One region of the Nonomuraea sp. NPDC049646 genome, then DNA from elsewhere that is predicted to be linked to it. Evidence: riboswitches for the same ligand, from Rfam matches in the RefSeq annotation. Region 1 holds a riboswitch; the other holds the start of a gene.

What was found. Region 1 has a riboswitch for S-adenosylmethionine ahead of ACIBQ8_RS27620 (aminotransferase class V-fold PLP-dependent enzyme). Riboswitches for the same ligand answer to the same signal wherever they lie in the genome.
Region 2: it holds a riboswitch for S-adenosylmethionine, as region 1 does, so the genes downstream of both, thrC (threonine synthase) here and ACIBQ8_RS27620 (aminotransferase class V-fold PLP-dependent enzyme) in region 1, are expected to answer to the same signal.

What each region holds. Positions count from the first base shown of each region.
Region 1 is NZ_JBITLU010000009.1:254,710-265,731, reverse strand. It holds gene ACIBQ8_RS27650 (L-aspartate oxidase) at 1-294, opposite strand, end outside; gene panC (pantoate--beta-alanine ligase) at 379-1,212, opposite strand; gene ACIBQ8_RS27640 (DUF2520 domain-containing protein) at 1,235-2,125, opposite strand; gene ACIBQ8_RS27635 (chaplin family protein) at 2,460-2,684, opposite strand; gene ACIBQ8_RS27630 (SAM-dependent methyltransferase) at 2,879-3,841, shown strand; gene ACIBQ8_RS27625 (cytochrome P450) at 3,825-5,024, opposite strand; SAM riboswitch class IV at 5,100-5,215, shown strand; gene ACIBQ8_RS27620 (aminotransferase class V-fold PLP-dependent enzyme) at 5,262-6,557, shown strand; gene ACIBQ8_RS27615 (DoxX family protein) at 6,561-7,244, opposite strand; gene ACIBQ8_RS27610 (NADH-quinone oxidoreductase subunit D) at 7,368-8,513, shown strand; gene ACIBQ8_RS27605 (acyltransferase) at 8,510-9,580, shown strand; gene ACIBQ8_RS27600 (DUF3180 domain-containing protein) at 9,577-10,032, opposite strand; gene folK (2-amino-4-hydroxy-6-hydroxymethyldihydropteridine diphosphokinase) at 10,029-10,532, opposite strand; gene folB (dihydroneopterin aldolase) at 10,529-10,894, opposite strand; gene ACIBQ8_RS27585 (nuclear transport factor 2 family protein) at 10,884-11,022, opposite strand, start outside.
Region 2 is NZ_JBITLU010000005.1:592,062-603,083, forward strand. It holds gene groL (chaperonin GroEL) at 1-1,326, opposite strand, end outside; gene ACIBQ8_RS18385 (cold-shock protein) at 1,671-1,871, opposite strand; gene ACIBQ8_RS18390 (MoaD/ThiS family protein) at 2,115-2,390, opposite strand; gene thrC (threonine synthase) at 2,416-3,648, opposite strand; SAM riboswitch class I at 3,662-3,802, opposite strand; gene ACIBQ8_RS18400 (RNA polymerase sigma factor) at 3,883-4,437, opposite strand; gene ACIBQ8_RS18405 (trehalose-6-phosphate synthase) at 4,469-5,893, shown strand; gene ACIBQ8_RS18410 (MFS transporter) at 5,935-7,119, shown strand; gene ACIBQ8_RS18415 (hypothetical protein) at 7,097-7,687, opposite strand; gene otsB (trehalose-phosphatase) at 7,874-8,644, opposite strand; gene ACIBQ8_RS18425 (DUF3263 domain-containing protein) at 8,684-8,983, opposite strand; gene ACIBQ8_RS18430 (S-adenosyl-l-methionine hydroxide adenosyltransferase family protein) at 9,104-9,910, shown strand; gene ACIBQ8_RS18435 (hypothetical protein) at 10,040-10,603, shown strand; gene ACIBQ8_RS18440 (S8 family serine peptidase) at 10,600-11,022, shown strand, end outside.

The DNA of each region.
Region 1 (11,022 bases):
TACGGCCCTGGTGTCGCACAGCCCGACCCCGGCGAGCAACGTGTCGCTCAGGTGCTCCTCGGGGGTGTCGCGCGGGTCGAGCACGGCGGCGATGCCCCCCTGGGCCCACTTGGTGGACCCGGCGGACAGCACGTCCTTGGTGACGACCAGGACCTTGGCCGCGGGATCCAGCTCGGCATGACGCAGCGCCACGGTCAGGCCCGCGACGCCGGAGCCGACGACGACCACGTCCGCCTCGACCGTCCAGCCGGGTTCGGGGGCCGTCAGACGCCGGGGAATCGCCGGTGCACTCATGGGGGTCTCCTCACTGAGGCGATTTCGTCACTATGACGATAACGCCTCCCGCAGCATGGACATGCCCCGGGGGCGCCCTACGGATCAGTGACGAAGGCTCAGCACGACGTTGTCGATCAGCCGGGTGCCGCCCACCCGGGCCGCCACGGCGAGCACGGCCGAGCCCTCGTAGGAGTCGTCGACCTCCTTGAACGTCGCCGGATCGACCAGCGCCAGGTAGTCGAGGTCGAGGTCGGGCCCGGCCTCGTCGAGCACCGCGCGGGCGGTGGAGCGGATCGCGCCGGCGGTGAGCTCGGCCGCGCCCGCCCGCAGGGCGCGGGACAGGGCCAGCGCCACCGTGCGGTCGCGCGCCGACAGGTAACGGTTGCGGCTGGACAGGGCCAGGCCGTCGGGCTCGCGCACGGTGGGCGCGCCGACGATCTCGACGGCCAGGTCGAGGTCGGCCACCATGCGGCGGATGACGGCGAGCTGCTGGGCGTCCTTCTGGCCGAAGATCGCCACGTCGGGACGGACCAGGTTGAACAGCTTGAGCACCACCGTCAGCACGCCGTCGAAGTGGCCGGGCCTGGAGGCGCCCTCGACGATCGAGCCCATCTCGCCCGCGCAGACGCTCACCTGCCGGTCGGGGCGGTACATGTCCTCGGGCGAGGGCGCGAACACGACGTGCACGTCCTCCTCCCGGCACACGTCGAGGTCGGCGTCGAACGTACGGGGATAGCGGGAAAAATCCTCGTTAGGACCGAATTGCAGCGGGTTGACGAAGATGCTGACGACGACCTGGTCGGCGCGCACGCGGGCGGCCCTGATCAGCGACCGGTGGCCCTCGTGCAGCGCGCCCATGGTCGGGACCAGCGCCACCCGGCCCGTGCCGCGCGCCTTCGCCAGGTCGTCCCGGTTGCCGGCCACGATCAGATCCATTGCTGCCCTCCACACCCGACGGTCAGGTCCATATATTGCCCCCAAGCGCGTCGAGCAGCCGCTCCGCCTCCTCCGGTTTGAGCAGCCCCGCGGCCAGCGCCCGGTCGGCGGTGAGCCGGGCCAGCGCGATGTAGGCGTCGGCGGCCTCCGGGGCGGCCAGGATCAGCGCGTCGACGTGTTTGCGCACCGTGCCTGCGTCGCCGCGGACGACCGGCCCGGTCAGCCCGGCGATGCCCAGCCGCAGCACGTTGTCGAGCGCCGCGCCGAGCAGCGGGCCCAGCATCCGGCCCGGGTGCTCGACGCCGATGCGCCCGAGCAGCTCCTCGGACTCGGCGATGAGCGTGACCATGTGGTTGGCGGCGTTGGCCAGGGCCGCGTGGTAGAGCGCGCGGTCGCTCTCGGCGATCCAGACCGGCTCGCCGCCCATCTCGATCACCAGCGCCTCGGCGACCGGCCGCAGCAGGTCGGGGGCGGTGACGCCGAACGAGATGCCGGTGATCTTGTTGAGGTCGTCGTCGCGGCCGGTGAAGGTCATGACCGGGTGGAGCGCGAGCGGCAGCGCGCCCACGCCGGCTGCGGGTTCGAGCACCGACAGGCCGTACGCGCCGCTGGTGTGGACGAGCAGCTTGCCCTGGAGGTCGGCGCCCGTACGGGCCAGGCCGGCCACGAGGTCGGGCAGCGCGTCGTCGGGGACGGTCAGCAGGATGAGCTGGGCGGCGGCCACCACCTCGTCGGGCCGCGTCAGCTCCACCCCGAGCCGGTCGGCGGCCCACCTTCGCGACCTGTCGGAGACCCCGCTCGCGGCCACGATCCGGTGGCCCGCCTGCGCCAGCGCGGCGCCGAGCGCGGAGCCGACCTTGCCCGCGCCGAGCACGCCGACGGTCAGCCGTGCCGGGCGATCACCTGCGTCCATGACGTCTCACCCCTGTCGACCGTGATGGCACTGCCGACCAGCGTAACCGGCGGGCGGCGCCGCACATGTCGCGGGCCGACGAACGCGGTCAGGCATGTCCGCCGCTTTACCGACCGTTGAGTTAACGACAAATGCGACAGGGGCATACGAATCGTGCACCCCCTGTCGAAAGAGATGAGGAGAGGGGTCCACGCACGACGACGGGCGCCGGGTCCTGACAACCCGACGCCCGCCTGGATGCGACCTCTTGGAGGTGCACTGACCGGTCATCCGCCGACTGACCGGCCGGGATCAGAGCCCGGACCGCGCGCGAGCGGTCCGGGCTCTCCCTGCCTCAGCGGCTGTAGACCGCGGTGTTGGGGCTCCCCTGACAGCCGTTGATCGGCACGGCCTGGATGCCGATGTTGTTGCCGCAGACGGGCACGACGGCGGTGATGGGGAGGTGGATCGGGCTGCCGCTCAGGATGCCGTTGTTGCCGTGGGTGACGTCGTCGGCGTACGCGGGGGCCGCCAGCGCCAGCAGGGCAATGGCACCTGCCATGACCAGAGTCTTCTTCACGGGGGGCTCCTCTCAGTATGCGGCCGTTGCGGCCGCAATGCTTTGGTGGAGCGATCCGGCTCGCCGCTTACCGCGGATGGGCGAAACGCAGTCGCTCGGTGACAGTACGTAAACGTTAGCGCAATGTAGCGACCAAGTGTAGTCAATCAATGACTTAGCGTGGTGAGAGCCGGAGTCATGAGATAGTCAGCGTCATGTGGCTCACCTGGCGCGCAGCGACCGAGCGCGCGCTCTACGGCGAGGAGGGTTTCTACCTCCGCGAACGCCCTTCGCGCCACTTCCGCACCTCGGTCGGGGCCTCGGCGGTGTTCGCCGAGGCGATCCTGACCCTGCTGGCGGAGGTCGACGACGACCTCGGCTCACCCGAGTGGCTCGACCTGGTCGACATCGGCTCGGGCGAGGGCGTGCTGGTCCGCCGCGTCCTCGACCTGGCCGAGCCCGCTCTGCGCGACCGGCTCCGGGTCACGTGCGTCGACCTGTCGCCCAGGCCCCCTGGCCTGCCCGACGAGGTCGAGTGGCGCCGCTGCCTGCCGTCCAGCATCACCGGCCTGGCCGTGGCCAACGAGTGGCTCGACAACATCCCTATCGACGTGGCCGAGCAGACCTCCGGCGGCCCGCGCCTGGTCATGGTCAACACCCGCACCGGGGAGGAGCGCCTCGGCGGCCCGCTGCGGCCCGCCGACCGCGAGTGGCTCGACCGCTGGTGGCCGCTGCCGCACGTGGGCACCCGCGCCGAGATCGGCCGTCCCCGTGACGACGCCTGGGCCTCCGTTCTGGTACGCCTCGCCCGCGGCCGGGCGATAGCCGTGGATTATGCACACCCTGTGGATAACCGACCGCTCTGTGGCACGCTGACCGGTTACCGCGACGGCGCGGTCGTCGCCCCCGTCCCCGACGGGACCTGCGACATCACCGCCCACGTCGCGCTCGACGCGTGCGCCGAGGCCGGGCGGCGGGCCGGCGCGATATCCACAACCTTGTCCACACAGCGTGACATGTTGCGGGCGCTGGGCCTCACCGGCGCCCGGCCGCCGGTCGAGCTCGCCCGCACCGATCCGCGCGGCTACGTGCGCGCGTTGTCGAGGGCGTCGGAGGAGGGCGAGCTGATCGATCCGGCCGGGCTCGGCGGGTTCGGCTGGCTCAGCCAGAGCCGGTGACGTCGAGGTCGAGCGAGCGCAGGCCGCGGATGACGAAGCCCGGCTTGTAGACCGGCTCGGCGCGCAGCTCGATCGTCCCGACCCGGTCCAGCAGGGCGGTGAACGACTCCGTCAGCTCGATCCTGGCCAGCGGCGCGCCCAGGCAGAAGTGGATGCCGGCGCCGAAGGAGATGTGCGGGTTGTCCGGACGGCCCAGGTCGAGCCGGTCCGGGTCCTCGAACACCTCGGGGTCCCTGTTGGCCGAGCCGAACAGGCAGGCGACCTCCGAGCCGCGCGGGATCCGCACGCCGTGCACCTCGATGTCCTCCAGCACCCAGCGCTCGAAGAGCTGCAACGGGGTGTCGTAGCGCAGCAGCTCCTCGATGGCGGTCGGCAGCAGCGAACGGTCGGCGCGCAGCCGGGCCAGCTCCCCGGGGTTCTTCAGCAGGGCCCGCCAGCCGTTGCCGGTGACGTTGACCGTGGCCTCGTGGCCGGCGTTGAGCAGCAGCACGCAGGTGCCGGCCAGCTCGTCGAGGGTCAGCTCGGGGATCGCGGCCAGGGCGCTGACCAGGTCCTCGCCGGGGTTCGCGAGCCGGTCGCGGGCCAGGTCCTTGAGGTAGGACTCGAACTCCTCGGCCGCGCGGACCGCCTGGTGCTGGGTCTCCAGGCTGGGGTTGAGCTCGTACATGCCGCACATGTCGGCCGACCAGGGGCGCAGCAGGTGACGGTCCTGCTCGGGCACGCCGAGCATCTCGGCGATGACGGTGACCGGCAGCGGCTCGGCGACCTCGGCGATCAGGTCGCCGCCGCCCTTCTCGACGTAGGCGTCGATCAGGCCCTCGGCGATGGCCCGGACGCGCGGGCGCAGCGACTCGACCATGCGCGGCGTGAACGCCTTGGACACCAGCCGGCGCAGCCTCGTGTGGTCCGGCGGCTCGACCTCCAGCATGCCGTTCCTGCTGACCCGCCAGAAGGCTTCCTGGAACTCCGGCGCAGGCTGCCGGCCGAACTCCTCGTGCGTGGCGACGTGGGTGTAGTCGCGGCCCAGCCGCCGGTCCCGGAGCAGCGCGTTCACGTCGGCGTGCCGGGAGATCAGCCACTGGTTGGACGGCTCGAAGTAGCGGACGGGCGCCTCGCGCCTCAGCTCGTCGTACGCCGGATAGGGGTCGACGACGAAATCCGGATTCCAGGGATCAAAGCGCACTATTTCATCTTATGAGACGGGTTGACCTGCTGAGCTTGCGAATCATGCCCGGGTGTCGGTTATAGTGCCGTCGTAGGTCATGAGTGCCAGCGACAAGCCCCGGCTAGCTGGCCGGCAACCCTCGCGTCCGCGGCGGGGTGCCCCGGGTGAAGACCTGGTCCGTCACGAGGTGTGGCGGGCAAGCGCGGGCTCCGTGGCTGCTTCCAGGGGTCCGACCGACCCGTGAGGAGCTGTGCCGTGTCCACTCTGACGATCTTCAACTCCGTCCCCGCCCAGGCCGCCGCCGAGGCCCCCGCCCCCGCCGCCGCCTCCGGGCGGTCGATCCCCGCCGTGCTCGGCGCCGACCTCGAAGTGCCGGTCAAGGGCGGCCGGCTGGTGAGCTACGCCAACCTCGACTACGCGGCCAGCGCGCCCTGTCTTGAGCCGGTCAGCGCCGCCGTCGCCGCCGCGCTCCCGGCCTACTCCAGCGTCCACCGCGGCGCGGGCTACGCCTCCCAGCTCACCACCGCCCGCTACGAGCAGGCCCGCCACACGGTCCGGGCCTTCGTCGGCGCCCGCCCGGACGACGCCGTCATCTTCACCCGCAACACCACCGACGCCACCAACCTGCTGGCCGGCTGCCTGCCCGAGGGCACGACCGTCGTCGTCTTCGACTCCGAGCACCACGCCTCGCTGCTGCCCTGGGAGCGGTCCGTGCGCCTGGCGCCGCCCGCCTTCCCCGGCGCGGCCGTCCGCGCCGCCGACGAGGCGCTGGCCGGGATCGAGGGCCCCAAGCTGCTCGTGGTCACCGCCGCCTCCAACGTCACCGGCGAGCTGTGGCCCATCGCCGCCCTCGCCCACATCGCCCACCGGCACGGCGCCCGGATCCTGGTGGACGCGGCCCAGCTCGTCCCGCACCGCAGGCTCAACCTGACCGCGCTCGACCTGGACTACGTCGCCTTCTCCGGCCACAAGCTGTACGCGCCCTTCGGCGCCGGCGTGCTGATCGGACGCCGTGACTGGCTGGCGGCGGGCGAGCCGTACCTGAAGGGCGGCGGCGCGGTGCGCTCGGTGGGCGAGACCACCGAGTGGCACGACGACCCCGAGCCCCGCCACGAGGCCGGCACCCCCAACGTGCTCGGCGCCATCGCCCTGGCCGCCGCCTGCGACGCGCTCACCGCCACGGGGTGGACGGAGCTGGTGCGCGAGGAGGAGCGCCTGATCGCCCGGCTGCGCACCGGTCTGGCCTCGATCGACGGGGTGCGCGAGCTGTCGTTGTGGGGCGAGGACCACCCGCGGGTGGGGATCGTGTCGTTCGTCGTGGACGGCTACTCGGCCCGGGAGGTGGCCGAGGCGCTGTCCGGCGAGTACGGCATCGGCGTGCGGGACGGGAAGTTCTGCGCGCACCCGTTCGTCCGGCACCTGCTGGGCACCTCGGACGGGGGCTGCGAGGACGGCACCGCCTCGGCGGTGCGCGCCTCCATCGGCATCGGCAGCACGCAGGAGCACGTCGACCGCCTGATCGAGGCCCTGCGCGACCTGGTCAGCCGCTGAGGCTCAGCGGTTGGGCGGCTTCTGCTGGTGCGGCTCGTCGGACACCAGGGCGTCGATGTCCCGCATGTCCTCGTCGTTGAGGTGCCCGGGACGCGGCGCGTTGGGCTGCCGCGGCACATTGGGCTGCTCGGCCTCGCCTGCGGGCCGGGCCGGCGTCGTCGGGCCGCCCTCGGGCCCGGCCTGCGCGACCGGCCCCTCGGTGACGACCGTCGTCGGCTCGGCGCGGCGGGCCGGCCGGTGCGCGGCGAGGTCGTCCTCGGCGATCTGGCGTTCCCTGCGGCGGCGGTACGTCGAGTGGAAGATGCCGTCGAGGCCGATGCGGCCGCCGCCCAGCGCGGCGAGCATCAGGGACAGCGCCCCGAGCGCGCCCGGCAGCTCCCATCCCCCGGTCTGCGACAACACCCCATGGCCCGCGTGCACGAAGACGATCGCGCCGATCATGTCGATGAGCAGCAGCAACGCCACCGGCCGGACCAGCAGGCCGAGGATCAACAGGGCGCCGCCGACCAGTTCGACGATGGCGGCGAATCCGGCCGACAACTCGGGCATGGGCACGCCCATCTCGCGGAACTGCCCCGCCGCGGCACCGAGCCCGCCCTGCCACTTCTGCCAGCCGTGCGCCACGAAGATCACACCGAGTACCACCCGGGAGATCAGGGCCGCCACATCAAACAGGACTCTCTTCACAGTGCTTTCTCCCCCCGTTCCCGGTATTGATCCCCATGTCTGGCTTCGGGATGCGTTGCCATACGATTCCTTGACCATCCCCCACGCTGGATCACCCCGTGGGACGGTGGCAGCATGGGCCCTATGAAGGAACGCGTGGTCGGGATCGGCGCCGGCGCGAAGGAGCTGGCGACCGAGGACATGATCCTCAACATCGGCCCCCAGCATCCCTCCACGCACGGCGTGCTCAGGCTCCGGCTCACCCTCGACGGCGAGCGCATCGAGGCGGCCGAGCCGATCATCGGCTACATGCACAGGGGCGCGGAGAAGCTGTTCGAGGTCCGCGACTACCGTCAGATCATCATGCTCGCCAACCGGCACGACTGGCTGTCGGGGTTCGCCAACGAGCTGGGCGTCGTGCTGGCCGCCGAACGGCTGCTCGGCATGGAGACGCCGGTCAGGGCCGTGTGGGCGCGTACGCTGCTGGCCGAGCTCAACCGGGTGCTCAACCACCTGATGTTCCTCGGCTCCTACCCCCTCGAACTGGGCGCGATCACCCCCGTCTTCTACGCCTTCGACGAGCGCGAGCGCATCCAGGCCGTCATGGAGGAGATCTCCGGCGGCCGCATGCACTACATGTTCAACCGGGTCGGCGGCCTCAAGGAGGACCTGCCGCTCGGCTGGCTCGACCGGGTCGCCGCGGCCGTCGCCGAGACCCGCCGCCGGGTGCCCGACATCGAGGGCCTCATCCTGAACAACGAGATCTTCCTCGCCCGCACCAAGGGCGTCGGCGTGCTGACCCGCGAGCAGATCCTCCAGTACGGCGTCAGCGGGCCCATCGCCCGCGCCTCCGGCGTGGACCTCGACCTGCGGCGCGACGACCCGTACCTGGCCTACGGGGAGCTGCCGGTCACGGTCGTCACCCGGCGCGACGGCGACTGCCATGCCCGGTTCGAGGTGCTGTTCGAGCAGCTCAAGGTCTCGCTCGACCTGGCCGACGCGTGCGTCGCCCGGCTGCGCGAGCTGCCTCCAGGGCCCGTCAACCAGCGCCTGCCGAAGGTGCTCAAGGTGCCCGAGGGCCACACGTACGCGTGGACCGAGAACCCGCTCGGCATCAACGGCTACTACCTGGTCTCCAAGGGCGACAAGACGCCGTGGCGGCTCAAGCTGCGCTCGGCGTCGTTCGGCAACGTCCAGGCGCTGCGCGAGCTGCTGCCGGGGAACCTGGTGGCCGACATGATCGCCATTCTGGGCTCGATGTTCTTCGTCGTGGGTGACATCGACAAGTGAGCACCGCTCCCGAACGCGACAAGTACGTCGACTGGCTGCGCGCCCTCAGCCTCATCGTCGTGGTGGTCTGGCACTGGGCGTTCACGATCCTGGAGTGGAAGCCCAGCGGGCCCGAGCCCACCAGCCCGCTCGGCTTCACCTCCGGGTTGTGGATCCTGACCTGGCTGCTCCAGGTGCTGCCGCTGTTCTTCTACGTCGGCGGCCACGTGCACCTGCTGTCCTGGAACCGGGCCCAGGCGCGCGGCGTCGGCATCGGGGCGTTCGTCTGGCGGCGCATCCGCGCGCTGTCCCTGCCCGCGCTGTTCCTGTGCGGCGTGTGGATCTCCGTCGGGGCGGTCGTCACCTGGGCGTTCCACGTGGAGTGGATGTGGCGGGTGGTGCTGCTCGTGCTCAGCCCGCTGTGGTTCCTCGGCGTCTACCTGGTGCTGATCGCGCTGCTGCCGGTGGCCCTGTGGCTGCACCGGCGCTACGACGTGCTGGCCCTGATCTGGCTCGGCGGCTCGGCCCTGGTCGTCGACGTCGTGCGCTTCCGCTACGGCTACGAGTGGGCCGGCTGGCTCAACATGATCATCGTCTGGGGGCTGGCCCACCAGGCGGGCTTCTTCTACGACCGGATCGTCGTCCTGCCCCGGCGGTACGACGTCGGCATCCTGTGGACCGGCCTGTTCGCCCTGATCGGCCTGGTCTACTCGGGCATCTACCCGGGCTCGATGGTGGGCGTGCCGGGCGACAAGTGGTCGAACATGGCGCCGCCCACGTTCGTCATCGTCGCCCTGCTGATCTTCCAGATCGGCCTGGTCGAGGTGCTGCGCCCGGCCATGGAACGCGTGCTCGAACGCCCCCGCTGGGCCCGCGCCAACTCCTTCATCAACCGCTACGCCCTGCCGCTGTTCCTGTTCCACACGACCGGCATGGCGATCGCCTTAGGGCTGTCGTGGTGGTTGTTCGGCAGCCTCGGCACGAAGATCCCGCCCGACCTGAAGTGGTGGCTGGAACGGCCGATCGCCATCGTCGGGCCGCTGATCTGCACGCTGCCGGTCATCTACCTCTTCGGCCGCCGCCGCTAGTCGGGTTTGCGCTCGTCGGAGTCCTTCGGGATCCGGCAGCAGTGCTCCAGGTACAGGGCCGCGCAGACGAGCACCACGCAGGCCACGAACGACCCGGCCGCCACGAAGAACTCCGAGCGCGGCGTCTCCCGGTCGAAGATCTGCAGCGTGTACGCGGCGAACCCGGCGAACATCCCGGCGAACACCGCCCCCGCGTACGCCGACGCCTTGGCCAGCGCCGCCAGCCGGGCCACCGCCAGCGGCTCGACCGGCTTGGTGTCGGGTTTCCTGGCGATCCTGGCCTTGGTCACCCACCCGCTGTAACCCTCGCCGAGGGCGAGCAGCAGCACGGTCGGGATGGCCGTCCAGGGCATGATGGGCAGGTCGGAGTAGAAATGCCGGACCGCCGCCCAGACGACCAGGGCGACGACGAGCAGGAGAGCGGCCAGCCGGCCGGGATGCGTCGGCTTCAATCGGGCCTCTGCAGCTTCAGGTCGTCACGCAGGCGCACGCCGTGCCGGTCGAGCTCGGCCAGCAGGTCGGCCACCCGGCCCCGGCCCGGCACCGTGGCCTCGGGGTCGATCACCGACCAGGGCACCAGCACGAAAGCGCGCTCGTGGGCGCGGGGATGCGGCAACGTCAGCTCGGGGTCGTCGGACACGGTCTCGCCCACGACGATCAGGTCGACGTCGAGCGTACGCGGCCCCCACCGCTCCGCACGCACCCGGCCGAAGGCGTTCTCCACGCCCAGCGCCCGCTCCAGCAGCGTACGCGGCGGCAGCGCGGTCTCGGCGACGACGACCGCGTTGAGGTACGGCTCCTGGCCTCCCGGCCCCCCGACCGGGTCGGTCTCGTAGACCGGGGACACCTTGACGAACTCCAGGCCGGGGGCGTCGAACAACGTGTCGATGGCTCCCTGCAACGTCTGGAACCGCTCGCCCAGGTTGCTGCCGAGAGCGAGGACGGCCTTCATGCGCGGCTCCGCTCGATCGTCACGATCACATCGTCGAACGGCAGCGGGATCGGCGCCGCCGGTTTGTGCACACTCACCTCGGCCCTGTGCACCAGCTCACTGGCCAGGCAGACGTCGGCCAGCCGCTGGGCCAGCGTCTCGATCAGCTCGACCGGCTCGCCCTCGACCACCTCCACCAGCGCCTGGGCCAGCTCGCCGTAGTGGACGGTCTTGGTGAGGTCGTCGCCGGCCGCCGCCGGGGCGGTGTCGAGGAACAACGTCGCGTCGATCACGAACTCCTGGCCGAGCTCCCGCTCGGCGGGCAGCACGCCGTGCCTGCCCCTGGCCCGCAGGCCCTTGAGAGCGATGCGGTCAGACCTCAAGCTCGCCCTCCTCGTCCTCGTCGTCGTCTCCCTGGAGCACCGGGGAGCCGTGGTGCATCCACAACCGCCAGCCCTGCGAGGTGCGGATGTAGACGTTGCTCGCCACCACCTTGCCCGCGGCGAAGCTG
Region 2 (11,022 bases), on a different contig from region 1:
CACGATCGCCGCGCCGGTGGCCTCGTCGCCGTTGAGCTCGAGCTTGTCGAACGCCTTGGCGCCGGCCTGCAGCAGCGCCACGCCACCGCCGGGGACGATGCCCTCCTCGACGGCCGCCTTGGCGTTGCGGACGGCGTCCTCGATGCGGTGCTTGCGCTCCTTGAGCTCGACCTCGGTCGCCGCGCCGGCCTTGATGACCGCCACGCCACCGGCCAGCTTGGCCAGGCGCTCCTGCAGCTTCTCGCGGTCGTAGTCGGAGTCGGTGCGCTCGATCTCGGCGCGGATCTCGTTGACCCGGCCGGAGATCGCCTCGGCGTCACCGGCGCCGTCGACGATGGTGGTCTCGTCCTTGGTCACCACGACCTTGCGGGCGCGGCCGAGCAGGTCGAGGGTGGCGGTCTCGAGCTTGAGGCCGACCTCCTCGGCGATGACCTGACCGCCGGTCAGGATCGCGATGTCGCCCAGCATGGCCTTGCGGCGGTCGCCGAAGCCCGGGGCCTTGACGGCCACGGAGCGGAACAGGCCACGGATCTTGTTGACCACCAGGGTCGCCAGGGCCTCGCCCTCGACGTCCTCGGCGATGATCAGCAGCGGCTTGCCGGACTGCACGACCTTGTCGAGCAGCGGCAGCAGGTCCTTGTTGGCCGAGACCTTGCTGTTGACGATCAGGATGTACGGGTCTTCGAGAACGGCCTCCATGCGGTCGGAGTCGGTCACGAAGTACATCGACGTCATGCCCTTGTCGAAGCGCATGCCCTCGGTGAGCTCGAGCTCCAGGCCGAAGGTGTTGCTCTCCTCGACGGTGATGACGCCTTCCTTGCCGACCTTGTCCATCGCCTCGGCGATGAGCGAGCCGATCTCGGGGTCGGCGGCGGAGATGGAGGCGGTGGAGGCGATCTGCTCCTTGGTCTCCACGTCCTTGGCCAGCTTGGAGAGCTCCTCGCTGACCCGCTCGACGGCGGCCTCGATGCCCTTCTTCAGGGCCATCGGGTTGGCGCCGGCGGCCACGTTGCGCAGACCTTCGCGCACCAGAGCCTGGGCGAGCACGGTGGCCGTGGTGGTGCCGTCGCCGGCGACGTCGTCAGTCTTCTTGGCGACTTCCTTGACCAGCTCGGCGCCGATCTTCTCCCACGGGTCCTCGAGCTCGATCTCCTTGGCGATGGAGACGCCGTCGTTGGTGATCGTGGGAGCGCCCCACTTCTTCTCCAGCACGACGTTGCGCCCCTTGGGGCCCAAGGTCACCTTGACGGCGTCGGCGAGCTGGTTCATACCGCGCTCGAGACCGCGCCGGGCGTCCTCGTCAAACGCGATCATCTTGGCTGCCATAAGGCTAGACCTCCCAGATGCAGGGTGGCGTGTCCTGGACCGAGCCGACGCCCGCGACGGCATAGGCCTGCATCTCCGTTCGGCAGACCCCATCGTCTCGATCCGAGTTGTTGGCACTCTGCCACACAGAGTGCCAACGAACTGTTTAGCACTCTACCCTGCCGAGTGCAAGCCACGGGCACCCCACCCCAGCTCATCGGGCAGGTCATCGGGTGCGCCGGTTCGTACGGCGAGCCGCCCCCTGAGGCGCGGCCCGCCGTGCGAAGCCGACGGAGGAAACAGTGGCGAGCCCGTACGGACTGCGCTGCCGCACGTCCCGCCTGGTGCATACCAGCGAGGGTGAATCAGACCGTGCGGACGGACTCCGCCTGCGGCCCCTTCTGGCCCTGCGTGATCTCGAACTCGACGCGCTGTCCCTGTTCGAGAGAGCGGTACCCGTCCATCATGATCGCTGAGTAATGGACGAATACATCCTTACCACCGTCTACCGCGATGAAGCCGTAGCCCTTGTCCGCGTTGAACCACTTGACGGTGCCCTGCGCCACTTCCGACTCCTCTTACTGGGCTCGCAGATCTCGCCCATTCCTTCGCGAGACCCGTAATCGCATGACTTTTGGGAAAATCAGCCAGACGATCGCCCTCGACCATACCTGTGGCACGGGGTTTGGCAACAGAGTCAACCGACAAAACGCTAATTTCATCGAAGGCTGAGTCGTTCGAGGTTGAATTTGGTTCTAAAACAAGAAGGCGCCCACAAGGGGCGCCTTCAAGAGTCGGTGGTCCGGCGGTCAGCCGCCCGCGACGGCGGGGATGATGGAGATCTGAGTGCCTTCCGGGGCGGGAGTGTCCAGGCCCTCGGCGAAACGGACATCCTCATCACCAACGTAAACGTTGACAAAACGACGAATCTTGCCCGATTCATCCAGAATTCTCGCGCCGATCCCCGGGTAGTCGGAGTCGAGCTTGGCGAGAACGTCACGAAGAGTCGCCCCTTCGCCACTCACTTCGGCGTTACCCCCGGTGTAAGTGCGCAGAATGGTGGGAATCCGCACAGAAACGCTCATGGTTTTTGTTGCCTTTCCTGGATTGTCAGACAGTCGCGCGGAACGCGTCGAGAGAGGGCCGGATCACGGCGGTGGGCCGCGCGTCGTCGCTGATCGCGTCGAGCGTCTTCAGGCCGTCGCCGGTGTTCAGGACCACCGTCTCGGCCTCGGGGTCGAGCCTGCCCGACTCGACGAGCTTCTTCAGCACGCCCACCGTGACGCCGCCCGCGGTCTCGGCGAAGATGCCCTCGGTGGAGGCCAGGAGCTTGATGGCGGCGACGATCTCGGTGTCCGTGACGTCCTCGACGCCCCCGCCCGTGCGCCGGGCGATGTCCAGCACGTACGGCCCGTCGGCGGGGTTGCCGATGGCCAGCGACTTGGCGATCGTGTCCGGCTTGACCGGCTGGACGACGTCGTGCCCCGCCTTGTACGCCGCCGAGACCGGCGAGCACCCGGCCGCCTGCGCCCCGAACACCTTGTACGGCGTGTCCTCGACCAGCCCGAGCGCGATCAGCTCCTTGAACCCCTTGTCGATCTTCGTGAGCTGGGAGCCGGAGGCGATGGGGATGACGATCTGCTCCGGCAGCCGCCAGCCGAGCTGCTCGGCGATCTCGTACGCGAGCGTCTTGGACCCCTCGGCGTAGTAGGGCCGCAGGTTGACGTTGACGAACCCCCACCGCTCGCCCAGCGGGTCGCCGATCAGCTCCGAGCAGAACCTGTTGACCTCGTCGTACGTGCCGTCGATGCCGATCAGCCGGCCGCCGAACACCCGGGCCATGGCGATCTTGGCTGCTTCGAGGTCGGCCGGGATGAACACGCACGCGTCGAGGCCGGCCCGCGCGGCGGCGGCGGTGACCGCGCCGGCGAGGTTGCCCGTGGAGGAGCAGGAGAGCGTGTGGAACCCGAAGTTCCTGGCCGCCTCGACGGCGATGGCGACCACCCGGTCCTTGAAGGAGTGGGTGGGGTTGCCCGAGTCGTCCTTGACGTGCAGGGACCGGATGCCGAGCGCCTTGCCGAGGTTGCCGGCCTTGACCAGCTTCGTCCAGCCCGGGTTCATGTTGGGCTTGCTCGCCACGTCGGCGGGGACCGGGAGCAGGGAGCGGTAGCGCCAGATGTTGGCGGGGCCGGACTCGATGTCCGCGCGGGTCACCTGGCCGAAGGAGTAGGCCGCTTCGAGCGGCCCGAAACACTCCAGGCAGGCGAAGCTGGGGCCCAGGGGGTAGCGCGTGCCGCACTCGCGGCAGGACAGAGCGACGGCAGGACCAAAGTCGAGCGACATGAAGCGAGGCCTTCCCTCATCTTCGCCCGCGGCCACCTTGACCGCGAACCGGAATTGGCACCTTGTCCCGGTCGGCCTCGCCAGGTCGCGAGCACAAGCCGGGAGGGTTGCCGGGGCTTCGCAGGGCCGGTCCCTCCACCCCTCTGGATGAGCAATATTCAGTTGTTCGAAAAGGACTCTACCTTCTCAAGTGGTGGAAACAACCACCCGTCTCAGCATGCGAGAGGACACGTCTCACCGATAGTCCTCCCCGAGGACTCCCTGCACGTACTTGCGGGCCTGGTGGATGCGGGACTTGGCGGTGCCGAGCGGGATGTTGAGCTGCTCGGCCACCTCGTTGTAGTCGAGCTGGACGATGTCGCGCAGCACCAGCGCCTGGGCCAGGTCGGGCTTGTCGGCCTCCAGCGCCTCCATCGCGTCGAGCAGGTCGAGCCGCGAGCCGGCGATCACGCTGACCCGCCGCGCGTCCGGCTTCTGCATCGGCAGCTCCTCCGACGTCTGCTCGGCGGCCCTGCGCTTCAGCGAGCGGTAGGTGGTGCGCGCGCAGTTGGCGGTCACGATGTGCAGCCAGGTGCTGAACCTGGCCCGCCCCTCGAACCGGCCGATGTTGCGCGCCACGGCCAGCAGAGTGTCCTGCGAGGCTTCTTCCGCGTCCTGGTGATAGGGCAGGATCCGGGCGCAGTGGCGCATCACGTCAGGCTCGATCCTGGCCAGGAGCTCGCCGAGCGCGCGATGGTCTCCGGCCGCGGCCGAGCGGGCGAGTTCCTCGGTTAGCTCATCTAGCGCCATAGCTGGGATCCTATGGGCGAAGGGAGCCCAAATGAACAGCGTTCTCGTGGCGTCCAACCGCGGGCCGGTCTCCTTCACCGTCGACGACGACGGTGAGCTGACCATGAAACGCGGTGGTGGCGGCCTCGTGTCGGGCCTGTCGGGGGTGGCCAAGGAGCACGGCGTGCTGTGGGTGTGCGCCGCGCTGTCCGACGGCGACCGCAGCGCCGTGCGCCTGGCCCCGGGGGGCCGGCTCGACCGCGGCGGCTACGACACGGGCGCCCTGCGGATGCTCGACATCCCCGCGGCCACCTTCCACCGCGCCTACAACGCCGTGGCCAACTCGACCCTGTGGTTCGTCAACCACCTGCTGTACGACATCCCCAACTCCCCCAGTTTCGGCACCAAGTTCCGGCGCGAATGGGAGTCCTACCGCGACTACAACGGCGCGTTCGCGCTGGCGCTGGCCGAGGAGGCGGGGCACGGCGCGCGGGTGATGGTCCAGGACTACCACCTGACGCTCACCCCGGCGATGCTCCGCGCCGAGCGGCCCGACCTGCGCATCGCCCACTTCAGCCACACGCCGTGGGCGCCTCCCGAGTACTTCTCCCTGCTGCCCGACGCGGTCACCAGGGAGGTGCTCGACGGCATCCTTGGGGCCGACCACGCGGGCTTCCTCACCGCCCGGTGGGCGGCGGCGTTCATGGACTGCTGCGAGGCGCTGCTGGGCGCGCGGGTGGACCGCGCGGCCGGCACGGTCGCCCACGAGGGCAGGACGACCCGCGTCGGCGTGCACAGCCTGGGCGTGGACGGCGCGGCGCTGTGGGCGCGGGCCTGCGAGCCCGACGTCGAGTCGCACATGGCAGCGCTGGCCGAACAGGTGGTCGGACGCCGGCTGATCGTCCGCATCGACCGCACCGAGCTGTCCAAGAACATCGTGCGCGGCCTGCTGGCCTACCGGGAGTTCCTGGCCGCCCATCCGGAGTGGCACGGCAAGGTGGTCCACCTGGCCTTCGCCTATCCCAGCCGGCACGACCTGCCCGAATACCGCGAGTACACCGCGTCGGTGCAGCGCTGCGCGCGCGAGATCGAGGACGAGTACGCCACCGAGGACTGGGACCCGGTCATCCTCAACGTCAACGACGACTACCCGCGCTCGCTGGCCGCCTACCGGCTGGCGGACGTGCTGCTGGTCAACCCCATCCGTGACGGCATGAACCTGGTCGCCAAGGAGGGGCCGGTCCTGTCGCCGCGCTGCGCCCTGGTGCTCTCGCGCGAGGCGGGGGCGGCGGCCGAGCTGGGGCCGTACGCGCTGGTGGTCAACCCCTACGACGTGAGCGGCACGGCGGACGCGCTGCACCAGGCCCTGGTGATGCCCGAGGACGAACGCCGGCGGCGCCGCGACCGGCTGCACGAGGCGGCCACCGCGCTGCCGCCGCACAAGTGGCTGGAGTCCCAACTCGACGCCCTGCTTTAACATGAGAAGTCGGGTTCACTGCCAATGACGGAGGCTGCCGCGTGTCGACGGTCTCAGTGCCCATCAGACTCGTCCGGGACCGTCCTACCTGGCTCATCTACTTCCTGCTCGGCACGTTCGCCACGTTCGTGTACGGCCTGAGCGCCGCCCTCCCGCTCCTGCGCGCCGACCAGCGCACCACGGCCACCGTCGCCGGGCTGCACGGCACCGCCATGGCGGTCGGGACGATCGCCGCCGGGCTCGCGCTCCCCCTGCTCACCAGGCTGCTCGGCCGGCGCTCGACGTGCTGGCTCGGCCTGGCCGGGATGAACGCCGGCGTGCTGCTGGTCATGGCCGCCTCCGCGCTGCCCCTGACGCTGCTCGGCTACGGCGTGGCCGGCGGCTTCGGCTCGGTCATGCTCTACGCGGCGATGGCCGAGCTCAGCGACCATCACGGGGCCGCCGGGCCGGCCGCGCTCAGCGAGGCCAACGCCGTGGGCGTGCTGGTGGGGATGGTGGCGACGTTCGTGCTCAGCCAGGTGGCGCAGAGCGCGCTCGGCTGGCGGGCCGCCCTGCTGGTCACCCCGGCCGTCAGCGTCCTGCTGGCCTTGTCGCTGGGCCGCTCCTGGCCCGCGCCCCGGCGGGCCGCCGGCGGGCAGGGCGGCATGCTCGCCGGGGAGGCCGTCCCGGTGCGGGCGGGCGGCGGGTGGCGCTTCCATCTGGCCGGGGGCGTGCTGTTCTGCTGCGTGGCGCTGGAGTTCTCGTTCAACCTGTGGGCCGCCGACCTGTTCGCCCTCAGGACGGGCGTGCCGGCGGCCGTCGCGGCGACCGGGCTGACGGCGTTCGTCAGCGGCATGGCGGCGGGCAGGTTCGCCGGCGCGCAGCTCGCGCTGCGGCTGCCGGCCACGCCGCTGCTGGCCGGCGCGCTGGGGCTGATGGCCTTCGGCTGGGCGCTGTTCTGGGCGAGCACCGCGCCGATCCTGTCGTACGTGGGGCTGGCGCTGAGCGGGCTGGGCGCGTCGCTGCAGTTCCCGCTCGCGCTGAGCACGCTGATCGCCGCCTCCGGCGACCGGGCGGACCGGGCGGCGGCCGCCTCGCCCGTGTGGGCGGGCGCCGCCATGGCGATCGGCCCGCTGCTGCTCGGCGCGGTGGCCGACGGCTACGGCACCGGGAACGCGTTCCTGCTGGTGCCCGTGGTCATCGGCCTGGCGGTCGCCGGGGTGCTCATCTCCAGTCGGCGTACTTGAGCGTGTCGGCCAGGCCGGGGGTGTCCCACTGGTCGACGACGAGGATCCGGCTCTTCGGCAGGTACCACTCGCGCTGGGTGAAACGGGCCTTGACGCCGCCGCCCGAGTAGCTGACGCAGGTGGCCTGCCAGGCGTTGTAGGCGGCCTTGTGCCCCGCCCCCACCTGCCGGTAGCCCCTGGTGACCTTGGGGCCGACGACCTCGCCCCACTTGCGGTTGATCGGGCAGGGCTGCACGTCGCTGGCCGGATAGTACGGGTTCTTGCCCGTGTAGGGCCCGAACCCCTCGGCGCCCCGCTTGATCGCGCCGGGCCCGAGGACGTAGAACGCGTCGCACTCGGGCGAGCCCCAGCCCTGCGGCTTGGCGCACCGGCCGGTGACCACCTGGACGACGTCGCCGCCCGTGCGGTGGACCACCCACTCGATCGGGATGTAGAGCGTCAGGCCGCCACGCAGCTTGAGCTGCTGCGCGGGAGCGGCGGAGGCGGCGCCGGGGACGGCGAGCGCGGCCGCCAGGGTCGCCAGGGTCGCGGCCGAGGCGGCGGCGAGAGCGAGAGATCGTCGTGACATGCGCACCAACGTAGGACCCGCCACTTGCAGCCCAATCACGAACGGCTGAAAGCCGCGAACCACCCCCACCACGAACGGCTGAAAGCCGCGAACCACCCCGAAGCGGGCCCGATCACGAACGGCGGAAAGCCGCGAGCCGGCCCGAACGGCGCAGGGCCGCGAGCCGGCTCACGAACGGCTGGGGCGTCAGGGGCGGGTGAAGGCCGTCGTCAGCTCCCGCAGCAGCGCCACCACGCCGTCGGGCCCGTCGACCACGATGTCGGCCCGCTCGGCCAGCGCGGTCACCTCGGCCGAGCCGCTGCACACGGTCACGCCGGGCAGCCCGGAGGCGCGTACGGCGTCGAAGGCGGCCAGGTCGCCGAGGTCGTCGCCGACGAACATGACGGACCTGGCGTCCCGCTCGGCCAGGAACAGCCCGAGCGCGTGGCCCTTGTCCATGCCGGGCGGGCGCAGCTCCAGGACCATGCGTCCCGGCTCGATCACCAGGCCGTGCTTCCCGGCCAGCTCGGCCAGCGGCTCGCGCAGCACGGCGAGCGCGCCCTCGGGGTCGGGGGCGCGCCTGGTGTGCACGGCCACCGCCCGGCCCTTGTCCTCGATCACCACGCCGTGCAGGCCGAGCGCGTCGAGCAGCAGGGGCAGCTCGGCCCGGACGCGCGGCACGCCGGGCGGCGGCGGCGGCGCCGAGACGCGTCCGTGCTCCCACCGTTCGAAGCCGTAGTGGCCGAGCACCACGAGGCCGGGCACGTCGGCCAGGCCGGGCCCGAGTTCGAGCGCGGTGGCCGCCGGCCTGCCGGTCACGATGGCCACGGCCCCGACGTGGGCGCCGAGTTCGGCGAGCACGGCGGGGGCCTCGGGGTGGATCTTGGCGGAGGCGGGATCGGGCACGATCGGCGACAGGGTTCCGTCGAAGTCGAGCCCGATCACGGCGCCGGACGGATCTTTAAGGATCGCTTCCATACCAGGGATGTTCCTCACGCGGCTGCCGTACCCAGCCGGTCAGGGGCGCATGCCGAGCCGTCTCGCCGCACGGTCGCGCTGACGGGTGGAGCGCAACCTTCGCAGCCGTTTGACCAGCATCGGGTCCTGCTCCAGCGCCTCCGGTCTGTCGATCAACTCGCCGAGCAACTGGTAGTAGCGGGTGGCCGAGAACCCGAAGGTCTCCTTGATGGCCTGCTCCTTGGCGCCCGCGTGCCGCCACCATTGGCGTTCGAAGGCGAGGAGTTCGAGATCACGGTCGTTGAGGGATGTCTGGGACGGTTCCTGGGCAGCACTGTCACCGCTGAGCGGTGCTCCCATGATGTCCTCCTCGGGAAGGGGCGTGCGACGATCACATCGCACGCTTCGCGGCCCGTGGCCAATCGTAATGTGCGATCTGCGGCTGTTCACGGCGGATTGCCGGACGTACAGTCACGAAATGTGACCCCAGTCATCACGCTCCTCACGGACTACGGGCTCGAAGACGGCTATGTGGCCGCCTGCCACGGAGTGATCGCCGGGATCGCGCCCGAGGCGCGGGTGATCGACGTGTGCCACCTCGTCCCGTCCGGCGACGTACGGCGGGGCGCGGCGATCCTCGCCCAGACCATCCCCTACCTCCCGGAAGGCGTCCACATCGGCGCGGTCGATCCCGGCGTGGGCGGCGCGCGGCGGTCGGTGGCGGTCGAGGCGGGCGGCCGGATGTTCGTCGGCCCGGACAACGGGCTGCTGTCCTGGGCGGTGCGCGCCAGCGGCGGCGCGCGGGCCGCGTACGCGCTGAGCAACGAGGAGCACTTCCTGCGGCCGGTGTCGCCGACCTTCCACGGCCGGGACGTCTTCTCGCCGGTCGCCGGGCGGCTGGCCGGCGGCCTGGACCCGGCCGAGCTGGGCCCCCCGGTGCCGGTCGAGCGGCTGGTCACGCTGCCCGCGCCGACCTCGCTGCTGCGGGAGGGCTCGGTCGAGGGCGAGGTCGTCTCGGTCGACCGCTACGGCAACACGCAGTTGTCGATCGCGGCCGGCGACCTTCAGGCGCTGGGCGTCCAGGTGGGCGACACGCTGGGGGTGTGGCTGGGGCGGCGGCAGCTCGCGATGCCCTTCCGGGCGACGTTCGCGGCGGTGCCGCCGGGCGAGCTGGTGGCGTTCACGGACTCGGCGGGGCTGATCGCCATCGCGGTCAACTACGGCGACGCGGCGCAGCGGCTGGGGCTCCCACCTGGGGCGCATGTCCGACTTTCGCCTACACGCTAGGGCGAATAGCCGCATAACATCAATTACTCCGCGTATCGGGCTGTTTACCGAAGCGTCGGAACGAATCATCGGCCGCGTGCCAGAATGCACGGCAGATCGGGCGTCCCTCCCCTCCCGTTCGAGGTTGACGTGTACCAACTGTCCGTCGTGCTGCTCTCCATCCTGTCCATGTTCTGCCCGCAGGCCGACGCGCCCGTGCCGGAGCGCTGGCACGCCTGGCCGGTGACGCGGATCTTCCCCCTGGTCGTGCCGGGCCTCAGCCCGTCGGGGGCCAGGGTGACGTACGTGCTGGCGGGCGTGGCTCCGGAGGCGCCGTGCCGGGTGGCGTTCCAGGCCGCCGCGGTGCGGCCCGGCTGCCTGACCGCCCTGCGGGCCACGTACGCCGACAGCACCCAGACGTACGTGGCGACCGTCGGCATCGCCGTGCTCGGCGTGCCGGGCCCCGGGACGTACCGGGGGGCGCGCCCGGCCACCGTGCGTCCTGTGGCCTTCCCCGGCGGGCCGGCCGAGCGGTTCGGCCGGCGGCAGTACGTCACCGGGGCGCTGGCCGGGTCGGGCGACCCCTACCTCGTGGCGACGGCCGCGGGGTACGCCGACGGGCGGGCGTACCGGCCGGGCGACCGGGCCGCGCCGCGGCTGCGCGGGGTCGCCCGGCAGCTCGCCGAGACGTTGTACCGGGCGCTGACCCGATGAGGGCGCTCGCGTCCCTGCTGCCGGCTCTGATCCTGGCGGCCGGGGTCGCGGGCGTGGCGTCCAGCGCCACCGACGACGTGCGGACGGCGGCCTCGCCGAGCGTCCCCGGCGGCGTGGGCGCCGCCGCGCGGGCCCGGCAGTGGCAGCTCGCGGCGCTGCGCGCGCCCAAGGCGTGGCGGGAGAGCCGGGGCGCGGGCGTGCTGGTGGCCGTCCTGGACACCGGCGTGAACGGCCGCCACCCCGACCTGCGGGGGGCCGTCGTCCAGGGCCCCGACCTGACCGGCGCGCCGCCGCGGCTGTGGGGGCACCACGGCACCGCCATGGCCGGCCTGATCGCCGGCCGCGGGCACGGCGAGAGGCGCGCGGAGGGCGTGGTCGGCGTGGCCCCCGCGGCGCGGGTGTTGTCGATCAGGGTCACG